2 regions of the Desulfitobacterium elongatum genome follow, and region 1 is predicted to be linked to the other one. Evidence: a T-box and tRNA genes for the amino acid it is inferred to sense, from the RefSeq annotation. Region 1 holds a T-box; the other holds one or more tRNA genes.
What was found. A T-box is a leader RNA that pairs with one kind of tRNA and senses whether it is charged. The one in region 1 lies ahead of ACZ42W_RS03285 (valine--tRNA ligase), so its partner is inferred to be a tRNA-Val.
Positions count from the first base shown of each region.

Region 2: it encodes a tRNA-Val, which carries the amino acid that the T-box ahead of ACZ42W_RS03285 (valine--tRNA ligase) is inferred to sense. The anticodon was not compared.

Region 1 is NZ_AP038772.1:725,109-732,346, forward strand. Features, by position in the region: gene ACZ42W_RS03275 (FMN-binding glutamate synthase family protein) at 1-473, shown strand, start outside; gene ACZ42W_RS03280 (methyl-accepting chemotaxis protein) at 567-1,904, opposite strand; T-box leader at 2,340-2,565, shown strand; gene ACZ42W_RS03285 (valine--tRNA ligase) at 2,604-5,249, shown strand; gene ACZ42W_RS03290 (bifunctional folylpolyglutamate synthase/dihydrofolate synthase) at 5,780-7,159, shown strand.
Region 2 is NZ_AP038772.1:3,221,990-3,229,227, reverse strand. Features, by position in the region: tRNA gene ACZ42W_RS15290 (tRNA-Glu) at 49-124, shown strand; tRNA gene ACZ42W_RS15285 (tRNA-Val) at 131-206, shown strand; tRNA gene ACZ42W_RS15280 (tRNA-Asp) at 216-291, shown strand; tRNA gene ACZ42W_RS15275 (tRNA-Tyr) at 314-397, shown strand; tRNA gene ACZ42W_RS15270 (tRNA-Met) at 406-480, shown strand; tRNA gene ACZ42W_RS15265 (tRNA-Gln) at 521-595, shown strand; tRNA gene ACZ42W_RS15260 (tRNA-Lys) at 603-678, shown strand; tRNA gene ACZ42W_RS15255 (tRNA-Gly) at 689-763, shown strand; tRNA gene ACZ42W_RS15250 (tRNA-Arg) at 774-850, shown strand; tRNA gene ACZ42W_RS15245 (tRNA-Thr) at 876-951, shown strand; tRNA gene ACZ42W_RS15240 (tRNA-Leu) at 958-1,042, shown strand; tRNA gene ACZ42W_RS15235 (tRNA-Ser) at 1,059-1,149, shown strand; tRNA gene ACZ42W_RS15230 (tRNA-Asn) at 1,165-1,239, shown strand; tRNA gene ACZ42W_RS15225 (tRNA-Met) at 1,241-1,317, shown strand; tRNA gene ACZ42W_RS15220 (tRNA-Gly) at 1,323-1,396, shown strand; tRNA gene ACZ42W_RS15215 (tRNA-Glu) at 1,845-1,920, shown strand; tRNA gene ACZ42W_RS15210 (tRNA-Val) at 1,927-2,002, shown strand; tRNA gene ACZ42W_RS15205 (tRNA-Asp) at 2,013-2,088, shown strand; tRNA gene ACZ42W_RS15200 (tRNA-Tyr) at 2,111-2,194, shown strand; tRNA gene ACZ42W_RS15195 (tRNA-Met) at 2,203-2,277, shown strand; tRNA gene ACZ42W_RS15190 (tRNA-Gln) at 2,318-2,392, shown strand; tRNA gene ACZ42W_RS15185 (tRNA-Lys) at 2,400-2,475, shown strand; tRNA gene ACZ42W_RS15180 (tRNA-Gly) at 2,486-2,560, shown strand; tRNA gene ACZ42W_RS15175 (tRNA-Arg) at 2,570-2,646, shown strand; tRNA gene ACZ42W_RS15170 (tRNA-Thr) at 2,672-2,747, shown strand; tRNA gene ACZ42W_RS15165 (tRNA-Leu) at 2,754-2,838, shown strand; tRNA gene ACZ42W_RS15160 (tRNA-Ser) at 2,855-2,945, shown strand; tRNA gene ACZ42W_RS15155 (tRNA-Asn) at 2,961-3,035, shown strand; tRNA gene ACZ42W_RS15150 (tRNA-Met) at 3,037-3,113, shown strand; tRNA gene ACZ42W_RS15145 (tRNA-Gly) at 3,119-3,192, shown strand; gene ACZ42W_RS15140 (CoA-binding protein) at 3,304-3,699, opposite strand; tRNA gene ACZ42W_RS15135 (tRNA-Gly) at 3,895-3,969, shown strand; rRNA gene ACZ42W_RS15130 (16S ribosomal RNA) at 4,467-6,129, shown strand; tRNA gene ACZ42W_RS15125 (tRNA-Ile) at 6,332-6,408, shown strand; tRNA gene ACZ42W_RS15120 (tRNA-Ala) at 6,425-6,500, shown strand; rRNA gene ACZ42W_RS15115 (23S ribosomal RNA) at 6,618-7,238, shown strand, end outside.

The sequences.
Region 1 (7,238 bases):
GAGCGGCGGGAGGAGCTTCTCCTATCCTTACGGATGATTTCGGAATCCCGAGTATTAATGTCTTATTAAGGGCTCAGCGATATCTGAAGGAGCAAGGAGTCAGACAGGATATTAGCTTGGTTGCGGCTGGAGGATATGCTACGCCTGGAGAGTGCCTTAAGGCATTAGCTCTAGGAGCGGATGCGCTATATCTAGGAACCGTTCCACTTTTTGCCTTAGTCCACAAGCAGCTCGGTAAGGTTTTACCTTGGGAACCTTTGACGCAGCTTGTGTGGTATAATTCGAAGTATAAGAATCGTTTGGATATCCCTTTGGCTTCCCAAAGCGTCGTGAATGTGATGAAGTCCTTCGTGATAGAAATGGAGGAAGGGGTCAGAGCCGTCGGCAAAAAATCGCTTGCCGAGTTAGGACCAAACGACTTAGTGGCTTTGGATGACTGGACGGCGGAAATTACCGGAGTGCCAATAGCTTGAGAATAAAATCTTTCCCCACATTTCAGCGAATTAGAAAAAGGCTTGAGTGGCTCAAGCCTTTTTAAGTACGTTCTTCTTATTGAGTATGCTCTTTTAGTTAAGTTTAAACTTTCTTGCCGCTTGCTGAAGTTCCTGGGCAGTAACGGAGAGTTCCAAGGTCAATTTATTAATTTCTTGCATCGAGAGCATTTGCTCTGAGCCACTCCCTGCCACTTCTTCGGTTTGAGCAGTGGTCTCTTGGCTGATGGAAGCAACTTGAGTTACTTCATGTGAAATCATTTGAGAGCTCTGGCTAAGTTCACTAGAGAAGCTGAAGACCTCCTCGATTTGCTGGTTCACGACTTGGGTATTTTCCTTAATTCGGGTGAAGGCTTGTTGTGCATCCTGGATTGCGAGAGCCCCGCTTTGGACAACCGCTTTTTCGGTACTCATGCTGGCGATCGCTTCTTCCAGACTGGTTTTGATATCAATAATAATTTGTTCAATTTGAGCACTGGAAAGGGTTGATTGTTCTGCTAGCTTTCGAACTTCTTCAGCAACGACGCTAAAGCCGCGACCATGTTCTCCTGCTCGGGCAGCTTCGATCGCTGCATTGAGCGCGAGGAGATTCGTCTGATCAGATATAGCTTTAATCGTCTCCACGATCGAACCGATAACGGCCGATTTTTCACCGAGGGAAGAAATGATCTGACCGGTACTTTCAACAGAATGATGGATTTGGTCCATTTGGAGATTGACTTTCGACATAGCAGTATCCCCGTCTTCAGCGACCTTTAAGGCAAGGCGCGAGGCTTGATCGGCTTGGTCGATATTCTCTTCTATCTTTTGAGTCGCGTGAACAATATCTTGGATCCCCTTCATAATACTTTGTACGCTATTCGCTTGGGTCTGTGAGCCAGAAGCAACTTGGTGTATGGCTTCAGAGACTTGTTTCGCAGCGAGTGCAGTGGTTTCTGATCGTGTTGATAAGATTTGTGAGGATTCGGCGAAGACATCTGCACCGTGGGATATATCCCCTACGAGTGAACGGAAATTCTCTGTCATCTGATTTAAGGATTTACAGAGGGTTCCAATTTCGTCCTTCAGATCCATACAGTAGAGAACTGCGGTGAGATCACCCTTAGCCATGTGATCCGCAAATTCAACTCCACGTCGAAGTGGGGTTGAAACTAAGAAGGCTATGTAGAGTCCATAAAGTAAGACGATAAGGCTCGCTACAATCATGAAGATTAAAAAAGTCCCGATGTTTTTCTCTAGGTCCGCTCCTGCCTTAACCATGTAGTAAATTGTGCCCCCGGCAGCAAGGGTGATGATGGCGTTGATCCCAAACGCCAGTGATAATTTTGAGGATACGGATAAATTGAACCACCAGCGAACAATACGGGAGTGTTTAAAAAAGAATTCGCTTACTCCATTTAAAAGACTTTCCATCCCAGGCCTCCTCAATGTGTTCTTACCTTATCTGTTGTATTGTATAGCTTACGTCCTTGTAAGTGGGATAAGGGGAATTTCGGAAAGATGAAAAAGTTAAAATAAAGATATTGAATGATTATGGGAAATTTAGTGCGTGGATAAGTACGTGAATAAGTGCGTAATAAGCGTGAAAAAGTGTATAAATAAGTACGTGAAAAAAAGAGATAAATTAAGATTCTTAACTACAGTGGGGCGAAAAATAAAAAATGAATTTGAAATAGTTAATAATTGGGGGAATATTGAAGCAATTACATTGTATCACATGTTATTTGAATTGGGGAGTAGGAGCAAGCTTTTTTGACATTGAACTTGAGGATTAGTATAATATATAAAGCTGGATATTTACTGAAAGTATAGCTTTTTTAGTTATACTGAACATGAAATGAACAGATGTACAACTCGAAGAATGTGAGGAATAGTCGGAACCGGCTGTTTAGAGAGAAAGATTGATACGCTGAGAGATCTTTCCAGTCCGGGGCTAGGGTCGCACAGGAGAGGCAAGGGGGAATAGAGTACTCCTTGACGGGTAGCCCGTTATAGCTTAAGAGAGTAGAAATTTTTCTGTATTTTGGGGAGTTTCTTCTAAAAAAGGTGGTACCACGAGCCCTTCGTCCTTTTATGGATGGGGGGCTTTTATAATTGAAAGGAGAGTATTTTATGTCGGACGACTTTAAAATGGAAAAAGTCTATGATCCTCGACAAGTTGAGGAGAAATGGTATCCGTTCTGGGAGGAGAAGGGATACTTTCACGCTGAGGTGGATCAATCCAAGGAAGCCTTCAGTATCGTAATGCCCCCACCAAATGTCACGGGAGCACTTCATCTCGGACATGCGATTGATAATACGATTCAGGATATTCTCACTCGTTTCAAGCGGATGCAGGGTTACAATACGTTATGGCTCCCTGGAACAGACCATGCTGGGATCGCAACTCAGGCCAAAGTCGAGGAGCAGCTCGCCAAAGAAGGAACGAATCGTCACGAACTCGGTCGCGAGAAGTTCATTGAGCGGGTTTGGGAGTGGAAGGAGCAGTATGGGGGACGAATCACCCAGCAACTTCGTCGGATGGGAGCATCTTGTGACTGGTCTCGTGAGCGCTTTACGATGGATGAAGGGTGTTCGAAGGCGGTTCGAGAGGTATTCGTTGACCTTTATAATAAAGGGTTAATCTATCGTGGGAACTATATCGTGAACTGGTGCCCGCATTGCCATACGACAATCTCTGATATTGAAGTCGAGCATGTGGATCGGGAAGGAAACCTTTGGCACTTACGCTATCCTGTCAAAGATAGCGATGAATTCCTCATCGTTGCAACGACACGCCCAGAGACTATGCTCGGAGATACTGCGGTTGCGGTTCATCCGGAAGATGAGCGCTATAAGCATTTAGTGGGGAAAACGATTATTCTTCCTTTAGTCAATCGGGAGATTCCGATCATTGCTGATGAATATGTAGATCGGGAATTCGGTACTGGGGCAGTGAAGATTACACCTGCTCATGACCCGAATGACTTTGAGATGGGACTTCGTCATAACCTCCCTTCGATTGCGGTCATGGACAAAGAAGCTCGGATGAATGAGCAGGCAGGTATATATCAGGGGATGGAGCGCTATGCGGCTCGTAAAGAGATCGCGAAAGACCTTGATGCCCTTGGTGTACTCCTAAAAGTAGATCCTCATCAGCACGCGGTAGGGGAATGCTATCGTTGTTCTACGGTCATCGAGCCAATGGTCAGTAGACAGTGGTTCGTCAAAATGGAGCCCTTGGCAAAGCCTGCCATGGAGGTCGTTCGGGAAGGAATTCTGGAATTCGTACCGGACCGCTTCGCAAAAATCTATCTCGGATGGCTTGAGAATATCCGTGATTGGTGTATTTCCCGTCAGCTTTGGTGGGGCCATCGAATCCCCGTATGGTACTGCGAAGACTGTGGAGCGGAGATCAGTGCCAAAGTGGATCCAGACGTTTGCCCGAAATGCGGTTCAAAGCATCTGCAGCAAGATCCAGACGTATTGGATACCTGGTTCTCTTCAGGACTCTGGCCGTTCTCCACGATGGGGTGGCCTGAGCAGACTCCAGAGCTTAAGCAGTTCTATCCAACCTCGGTCCTGGTTACAGGACGGGATATCATTTTCTTCTGGGTTGCTCGCATGATCTTTACCGGACTGGAATTCATGAAGGAAGTTCCCTTCAAGAAAGTCATGATCCATGGCTTGGTTCTCGATGCTCAAGGTCGGAAGATGAGTAAATCCCTTGGCAACGGTGTGGATCCCATCGAGGTGATTGATCAGTATGGCGCCGACACCCTTCGCTTCATGTTGATCACAGGAAATACTCCTGGCAATGATCTACGCTTTCATCCTGAGCGCCTGGAAGCCACTCGGAACTTCGCCAATAAGATTTGGAACGCGTCTCGCTTTGTGCTCTTGAATCTTCAGGATTATGAGGAAGCACCGCGCGGGGAATTGAAGCTAGCGGATCGCTGGATTCTTTCTCGTTATGAAGCCACGACCCAGGCTGTTACTGAGGCACTCGACCGTTTTGATCTGGGTGAGGCAGCACGTCTTCTCTATGAATTCATCTGGAACGAGTTCTGCGATTGGTATATCGAGCTTGCGAAGGGTCGACTCTATGATAAGGAACATCCAGAAGCTCGGCATGCGGTACAGTCCGTTCTTCTCGAGATTCTGGAAGGGACGATGCGACTCCTTCATCCCTATATGCCGTTTATCACTGAGGAGATATGGCAAAACCTCCCCGTTAAGGGAGAAAGCATCATGATGCAGCCCTGGCCTAAGGTGTCTGGATATCGGAACGATTCTGTGGAAAAACAGATGAACTTGATTATGGAGGTCATCAAAGCCATTCGGAATATTCGTGCTGAGATGAATGTCCAACCTGGGAAAAAGGCAGAAATCATTCTTGTTGCTCCAGAAACGGAAAATCGTGAGGTTCTTGAGCTCGGCAAGGAAAGTATTCGCCATCTGGCAGGAGGCTCACAGGTTGATGTCGTCGCCAGCTTGGAGCTTAAACCTGCTCAGGCCGCAAGTGCTGTGCTCGATGGGGTAGAGGTATATCTTCCACTACGCGGACTTCTTGATCTGGAAAAGGAGATTGCTCGCGTGGAGAAGGAAATTGCCCAAGCGCTTCAAGAACAAAGCCGCTTAGAAGGAAAGCTTAATAATCCAGGCTTCGTAGCGAAGGCGCCTGAGCAAGTTGTTGCTAAGGAGCAAGAGAAGCTTGAGGGGATTTACGCTCGGATTTCTACGCTGAAGGCGCGGATTGAGGAATTGAACGAGGCGTAAGGCCAATTCTGCCAGCAATCGAGTATAACGAATAGTAGTATAAAGAATTTTAAAAGGTATGCTTATCGAGTTCGATTAGCATACCTTTCTTTTAGATGGACTATATTAGATTCGCTTGCTTGCTTGTGCACTGAGTTGATTCAATGCTCTTTGCTTTCGATCTTCCGTTCTATTGCCCTAACGGACTCAATTAATTCCTCATGAGCCTCTTTGACACCATTTTTAACAGCTGCCTTTATTAGGTAATAGAAAATTGCTAAGCTAAGGGCCCATAGTAGGACTGCAAAAATCTCCACCTTAATTCACCTCTATAAAATGATATGCTAACTCTTAGATTTATTTATTCTCTATCCTATTCATCGATTCCTTTTTCTAACCTTGCTCTCTACTTTCAAAAACTTCCCGAAAATTGCAGGAAATCGAGTTTTGATAGGGAATCAATGGGTAGAAGTTTGTACATATTAACATAACGTATAAAAAACTAGGGTGGTTAGTAAGAAAAAGATAATGGTAGGAGGAGCGTAAGGGATATGGAAACTGCAGGAAATCAAGGGCATGAAACAAAGCTAGCGGCAGAGGATGTAGACCGCTTAGAATATGACTATAGAGAGGCGATGGACTATCTCGTAAACTTGACCAAGTTTGGAATGAACTTCGGCTTAGGTAGGATCGAAGAACTTCTTAAACGCGTTGGAAATCCAGAACAGAAGCTGAGAGTAATTCATGTGGGTGGTACGAATGGCAAAGGCTCAACAACAATGCTGATCGCTGGAGTTCTCGAGGAAGCTGGGTTTAAGGTCGGGGTATTCACCTCGCCTCATCTTCAGGACTATCGGGAGCGTATAACCATCAATGGAGAAATGATTCCTAAAGCGGAAGTGAGTAGGCTGATTCATACCGTTCGACCGCATCTGGAGGAACTCGTTCAGAGTGGAGTAGAACACCCGACTGAATTTGAAGTCAATACTGCGATGGCTTTCATGTATTTTGCTGCCCAAAAGGTCGATTTTGCCCTGATCGAGGTGGGATTAGGAGGGGCGATCGATTCAACGAATGTCGTCACACCACTGATCTCAGTCATTACTAATGTTGGGATGGACCATATGGATTACCTCGGAGAGACCTTCGGGGAAATCGCTAAAGTGAAGGCGGGGATCATAAAGCCCAGTTCGATTACAATCACTGCAGCGAATCGTCCGGAGGCGCTTCAAGTGATTCGGGAAAAAGCTCAAGCTGTTGGATCACCACTCTGGGTGGTCGGAGAAGATGTACACTGGGAACCGCGTTGGAGTGGGGAAATGGAGCAGGAATTTGATTTGGTCGGGCTCCATGGTGCGTATAGAAAGCTTCATTTACGGCTTGTTGGAGAGCACCAAATGGTGAATGCAGCAACCGCTGTGGCTGCGTGTGAGGTTTTGCAATCCGAATATGGAGTGAAGATTGAGCGACATCATATTTATGAAGGTCTTCGCAAAACGGTATGGCCCGGACGTCTGGAAATGCTCTCACTCAAGCCCAAAATTCTGCTCGACGGGGCACATAACGTTGATGGGGCAATGACCTTAGTCAAGGCCTTGGAGCTATTTGGCCGACGGCGGTTAATTCTCTGTCTAGGAATGCTGGGAGATAAGGAGCGGGAGAAGGTTGTTGAGCTTTTGTATCCCCTTGCAGATGAAGTCATTATCACCAAACCGAATTCTCCCCGCGCTGGATACTGGCAGTATCTCGCAGAGTTAATCGAAGCAAAAGGGAAGCCCGTAACTCGGATCGAAGAACCGCGGGCTGCTGTTTTAGAAGCGTATTCTCGCCTGCAGCCCGAAGATATGCTCTGTGTGACGGGCTCCCTCTATATGATTGCAGATGCTCGGAATGCCCTTCTTGAGATTTTGCTCAAAAATAAAGAGAGTTAAGTTTGACTAATTAAAAAAGTCAGATCGCTAATATATAGAAGGTTTATCTTCATAGTCGACTTACTTGGGGGCATCGCCA
Region 2 (7,238 bases), 2.3 Mb from region 1:
GACATTCAATCCTAGTTCAGATATACTAACAAATGTTCCGCGAAAAACGGCCCGTTGGTCAAGCGGCCTAAGACACCGCCCTTTCACGGCGGCTACACGGGTTCGAATCCCGTACGGGTCACCAAATTCCGGGGGATTAGCTCAGCTGGGAGAGCGCCTGCCTTACAAGCAGGATGTCGGCGGTTCGATCCCGTCATCCCCCACCAAACAAACAAGGCCCCGTGGTGTAGTGGTTAACATGCCTGCCTGTCACGCAGGAGATCGTCGGTTCAAGTCCGATCGGGGTCGCCATTTCAAATTTCATAAACATTGTGGGTAGGTGGCCGAGTGGTTAAAGGCGGCAGACTGTAAATCTGTTCCGAAAGGTACGGTGGTTCGAATCCATCCCTGCCCACCACAAAACATCGCGGGATGGAGCAGCGGTAGCTCGTCGGGCTCATAACCCGAAGGTCGTCGGTTCAAATCCGGCTCCCGCAACCAAGTTATTAAGTCAACGGAAGTTGATTTGGTATAAGCCGATTGGGGTGTCGCCAAGCGGTAAGGCACCAGACTTTGACTCTGGCATTCGTAGGTTCGAATCCTGCCACCCCAGCCAGCAAGATGAGCCATTAGCTCAGTCGGTAGAGCACCTGACTTTTAATCAGGGTGTCCCGCGTTCGAGTCGCGGATGGCTCACCATCCAATTTATGCGGGTGTAACTCAGTGGTAGAGTGTCACCTTGCCAAGGTGAAAGTCGCGAGTTCGAATCTCGTCACCCGCTCCAAAAGAACCATGCGCTCGTAGCTCAGCTGGATAGAGCGTCTGACTACGAATCAGAAGGCCAGGGGTTCGAATCCCTTCGAGCGCACCATTTAAAATTACAAATCCTCAAAGATGCCGTTGTAGCTCAGTTGGTAGAGCGTATCCTTGGTAAGGATAAGGTCACCGGTTCAATCCCGGTCAATGGCTCCATAAAATGCGGGAGTGGCGGAACTGGCAGACGCGCACGTTTGAGGGGCGTGTGGGTAACTCCATACGGGTTCAAGTCCCGTCTTCCGCACCAATTAAGTTAATATTGCGGAGAAGTACTCAAGTGGCTGAAGAGGACGGTTTGCTAAACCGTTAGAGTGGGTAACTGCTGCGAGGGTTCGAATCCCTCCTTCTCCGCCAGGATAATTTTAATATTCCTCGATAGCTCAATGGTGGAGCAACCGGCTGTTAACCGGTAGGTTGTAGGTTCGAGTCCTACTCGGGGAGCCATGGCAGGGTAGCCAAGTGGTCTAAGGCAAGTGGTTCATACCCGCTCATTCGAGGGTTCAAATCCCCCCCCTGCTACCACACTTGCGGGTGTAGCTCAATGGTAGAGCGCTAGCCTTCCAAGCTAGTTACGTGAGTTCGATTCTCATCACCCGCTCCATATGAATTTTAAGCCGCACTGGTGTCAGTGCGGCTTTTGTTTTTTTGTTTTTTGCAGCGATAAATCAGATATTAGCTCTTTGCACAGCTAGGTCCTCTTCGCTGAGAGGATCTAAAAACACTAATGCTCCCCATATTCCCAAATCACAGAAAAGTAACGGCCTCCTTTAATGCTGTCATATTTATCCTTGCTATTATTCGCTGAGAAATAAATTCCATTCCTGGAATTAAGGTAAAAAGGGATCCTACTTGTGACTGTTTATAGATAACCTGAATGAAGGTCATAAATTTATCTTTGTCCGTTTGTAAAATATTAGATGAAAGGATATTTACAAGAAAATGGATAAAACTGAAACTTGTGATCTTCACTTTGCAAAATTGCAAATTAAAATCAAAAAGTATTTGACAAGATGAGCTTGGACATGTATTATTGTTATTGCGCTAACAACGGCCCGTTGGTCAAGCGGCCTAAGACACCGCCCTTTCACGGCGGCTACACGGGTTCGAATCCCGTACGGGTCACCAAATTCCGGGGGATTAGCTCAGCTGGGAGAGCGCCTGCCTTACAAGCAGGATGTCGGCGGTTCGATCCCGTCATCCCCCACCAAACAAAACAAGGCCCCGTGGTGTAGTGGTTAACATGCCTGCCTGTCACGCAGGAGATCGTCGGTTCAAGTCCGATCGGGGTCGCCATTTCAAATTTCATAAACATTGTGGGTAGGTGGCCGAGTGGTTAAAGGCGGCAGACTGTAAATCTGTTCCGAAAGGTACGGTGGTTCGAATCCATCCCTGCCCACCACAAAACATCGCGGGATGGAGCAGCGGTAGCTCGTCGGGCTCATAACCCGAAGGTCGTCGGTTCAAATCCGGCTCCCGCAACCAAGTTATTAAGTCAACGGAAGTTGATTTAGTATAAGCCGATTGGGGTGTCGCCAAGCGGTAAGGCACCAGACTTTGACTCTGGCATTCGTAGGTTCGAATCCTGCCACCCCAGCCAGCAAGATGAGCCATTAGCTCAGTCGGTAGAGCACCTGACTTTTAATCAGGGTGTCCCGCGTTCGAGTCGCGGATGGCTCACCATCCAAATTATGCGGGTGTAACTCAGTGGTAGAGTGTCACCTTGCCAAGGTGAAAGTCGCGAGTTCGAATCTCGTCACCCGCTCCAAAGAACCATGCGCTCGTAGCTCAGCTGGATAGAGCGTCTGACTACGAATCAGAAGGCCAGGGGTTCGAATCCCTTCGAGCGCACCATTTAAAATTACAAATCCTCAAAGATGCCGTTGTAGCTCAGTTGGTAGAGCGTATCCTTGGTAAGGATAAGGTCACCGGTTCAATCCCGGTCAATGGCTCCATAAAATGCGGGAGTGGCGGAACTGGCAGACGCGCACGTTTGAGGGGCGTGTGGGTAACTCCATACGGGTTCAAGTCCCGTCTTCCGCACCAATTAAGTTAATATTGCGGAGAAGTACTCAAGTGGCTGAAGAGGACGGTTTGCTAAACCGTTAGAGTGGGTAACTGCTGCGAGGGTTCAAATCCCTCCTTCTCCGCCAGGATAATCTTAATATTCCTCGATAGCTCAATGGTGGAGCAACCGGCTGTTAACCGGTAGGTTGTAGGTTCGAGTCCTACTCGGGGAGCCATGGCAGGGTAGCCAAGTGGTCTAAGGCAAGTGGTTCATACCCGCTCATTCGAGGGTTCAAATCCCCCCCCTGCTACCACACTTGCGGGTGTAGCTCAATGGTAGAGCGCTAGCCTTCCAAGCTAGTTACGTGAGTTCGATTCTCATCACCCGCTCCATATGATTTTTAAACCGCACTGGTGTCAGTGCGGTTTTTGCTATCTGTATATCGTTTGGCTTCAGAGATCTAGAAAGAGCATCAGATAGAGAGTACGGCATTAACTAAGAGCTCACTTAGATTTATCCCGAGCTTGGATTAGAACGCATTGGTTATGTATAAGGTGCAAGCCTTGCTTATTCCCTTTCTGGATCGCCTCTTCGCTTTCGCTACCTGGTTGCATCCAAATTCTTTGGATGCCAAGCTTTGCACATTCATCGATAATCTGTTCAGTTACTTTCGGTGGAACGACCACACTAATAGCATCTGGCACCAAAGGAAGGGTACTCAGATTGTGATAACAAGGATCCCCGTCAATTTCATTTAATTTGGGATTGATGGCAAAGACATTATAGCCAGCTCTTTTTAATTTGAAGTAAACTTTATTTCCATACTTTGTTGGGTCGTTAGATACACCAACTACTGCCCAATTATCTTTACTTAAGAATTCTTGCATGTCGCCTTGCATATAAACACCTCCTAGACATTGTTCTACATTAGTTTAACTCAATGGAATGAAGTTAGCAATCAACTCACAAATGACTGATAACATCGAGAAGCAAAGGAAACCAAGTGTTTAAATCATAGTAAATATATAATATTAAATTTTCCTTATAGGCTTGACTCAGTAGAACGCATAATGCTATAATCGATAATGTTCCATGCGGAAGTGGCTCAGCGGTAGAGTATTGGCTTCCCAAGCCGAGGGTCGCGGGTTCGAATCCCGTCTTCCGCTCCATAATGAAACATTGGCGCTGCAAAGAATTGCAGCGTTTTTCTATTATACGAGGTGCTAATAATTACGGATAAGGGGAGTCGCTAGGTATCCGTAGTTTTGACTAATTCATTTTCAGCAGTGGTTATTCTGATTTATAGGAGCTTGACGACCTTGCGGGGGTAACGATGAGTGTGTTCGCTATTATTTTGCACTCATTGGGGAACAGTGGGAAATCCTCAATGGAAAAATATAACTCCATTAATGTAGTTGACACTTGGGATTGAACATGATAATATAACTAAGCGCTCAGATGTGAAGAACACTTTTTAGAGAAGAAAATGCTCAATTACATCGAGTGATACAAAAAAGAGTTGACACTTGAAAGTCACTCTGGTAAAATTAAAAATCGTCACAGCAAGTGACAATGGTCTTTGAAAACTAAACAACAAGGAACAGCCAATGACTCGTCAAGAGTTAAAGATTTAGATAATTTGAGCAATCAAATTTTCTTCATAAATTTTATGGAGAGTTTGATCCTGGCTCAGGACGAACGCTGGCGGCGTGCCTAACACATGCAAGTCGAACGGTCCAGTGTCTAACACCGAGTATTTTGGAGCTCGTAAGTGGTGCCTTGCGAGAGCGCGAAGAATGAGCGCTCCACGCATTCAATAAGTACCAACACGAAGCAGAGAATACTGGGTGTTAGATGCTGGATAGTGGCGGACGGGTGAGTAACGCGTGGGTAACCTACCCATTAAATCGGGACAACCCTTGGAAACGAGGGCTAATACCGGATACGCTTAAGAGCTGGCATCAGCACTTAAGGAGAGGTGGCCTCTGAAAATGCTACCGATAATGGATGGACCCGCGTCTGATTAGCTAGTTGGTGGGGTAAAGGCCTACCAAGGCGACGATCAGTAGCCGGCCTGAGAGGGTGAACGGCCACACTGGGACTGAGACACGGCCCAGACTCCTACGGGAGGCAGCAGTGGGGAATCTTCCGCAATGGACGAAAGTCTGACGGAGCAACGCCGCGTGTACGACGAAGGCCTTCGGGTTGTAAAGTACTGTCTTCAGGGACGAACGGTGCGGGTGTGAATAATGCCTGTACATGACGGTACCTGAGGAGGAAGCCCCGGCTAACTACGTGCCAGCAGCCGCGGTAATACGTAGGGGGCAAGCGTTGTCCGGAATCATTGGGCGTAAAGGGCGCGTAGGCGGATATTTAAGTCTGGTGTGAAAACCTAGGGCTCAACCCTGGGAGTGCATCGGAAACTGGGTATCTTGAGGACAGGAGAGGAAAGTGGAATTCCACGTGTAGCGGTGAAATGCGTAGATATGTGGAGGAACACCAGTGGCGAAGGCGACTTTCTGGACTGTAACTGACGCTGAGGCGCGAAAGCGTGGGGAGCAAACAGGATTAGATACCCTGGTAGTCCACGCCGTAAACGATGAGTGCTAGGTGTAGAGGGTATCGACCCCTTCTGTGCCGCAGTTAACACAATAAGCACTCCGCCTGGGGAGTACGGCCGCAAGGTTGAAACTCAAAGGAATTGACGGGGGCCCGCACAAGCGGTGGATTATGTGGTTTAATTCGACGCAACGCGAAGAACCTTACCAAGGCTTGACATCCACAGAATCCTGAGGAAACTTAGGAGTGCCCTTCGGGGAGCTGTGAGACAGGTGGTGCATGGTTGTCGTCAGCTCGTGTCGTGAGATGTTGGGTTAAGTCCCGCAACGAGCGCAACCCCTATATTTAGTTGCTAACGAGTAAGGTCGAGCACTCTAGATAGACTGCCGGTGACAAACCGGAGGAAGGTGGGGATGACGTCAAATCATCATGCCCCTTATGTCTTGGGCTACACACGTAATACAATGGCCGGTACAGACGGAAGCGAAGCCGTGAGGTGGAGCGAATCCGAGAAAGCCGGTCTCAGTTCGGATTGTTCTCTGCAACTCGAGAACATGAAGTCGGAATCGCTAGTAATCGCAGGTCAGCATACTGCGGTGAATACGTTCCCGGGCCTTGTACACACCGCCCGTCACACCACGAAAGTCTGCAACACCCGAAGCCGGTGAGGTAACCCGAAAGGGAGCTAGCCGTCGAAGGTGGGGCCGATGATTGGGGTGAAGTCGTAACAAGGTAGCCGTATCGGAAGGTGCGGCTGGATCACCTCCTTTCTAAGGAGAACGGTTCACTCTAGTAGTGAGCGTATCCTATGGTCGATCCTTTGAAAAAGCTGATGCGAAAGCATTAAGAGTTCAAAGGTGAAGAGTCGAAAGACTCGAAATGCCGAAGAGGCAAACAGGGAAACCTGTAAAGAGCTGTTTGAGTGCAAACTACTTGTTGTTTAGTTTTGAGAGACCAAAAATCTCTCTGATTGGGCTTATAGCTCAGTTGGTTAGAGCGCACGCCTGATAAGCGTGAGGTCGGTGGTTCGAGTCCACCTAGGCCCACCATTTAAGTTGATATTGTGGGGGTATAGCTCAGCTGGGAGAGCACCTGCCTTGCAAGCAGGGGGTCAGCGGTTCGATCCCGCTTACCTCCACCATAATAAAATTTGAATGGTTTTTTGGTTTCTAATTTGTTCTTTGAAAACTGCACAGAGAAAAAGAAATTAACTGTAAATTAGGATAAACATCTGAGAACCTAATGTGGCGGGACGTTTGGTCAAGCTACTAAGGGCGTACGGTGGATGCCTAGGCGCTAAGAGTCGAAGAAGGGCGCGGCGAGCGGCGAAACGCCACGGGGAGCAGTAAGCATGCATTGATCCGTGGATACCCGAATGGGGCAACCCATCCAGAGTCATATCTGGATATCGTTAACTGAATCCATAGGTTAACGAAGACAACCCGGGGAACTGAAACATCTAAGTACCCGGAGGAAGAGAAAGAATAATCGATTCCCTGAGTAGCGGCGAGCGAAACGGGAAGAGCCCAAACCGACCCCTTCGGGGATCGGGGTTGTAGGACCCTCTTTTAGGAATGGATTTCTAGCCGAAGTGATCTGGAAAGATCGAGCAAAGAAGGTAACACTCCTGTAGGCGAAAGGAAGACATTCTGTGAGGGTATCCTGAGTACCGCGGGACACGAGAAACCCCGTGGGAAACCGGGAGGACCACCTCCCAAGGCTAAATACTCCTTAGCGACCGATAGCGAACTAGTACCGTGAGGGAAAGGTGAAAAGCACCCCGGGAGGGGAGTGAAAAAGAACCTGAAACCGTACGCTTACAAGCAGTCAAAGCACTATTAAGGTGTGATGGCGTGCCTTTTGTAGAATGAACCGGCGA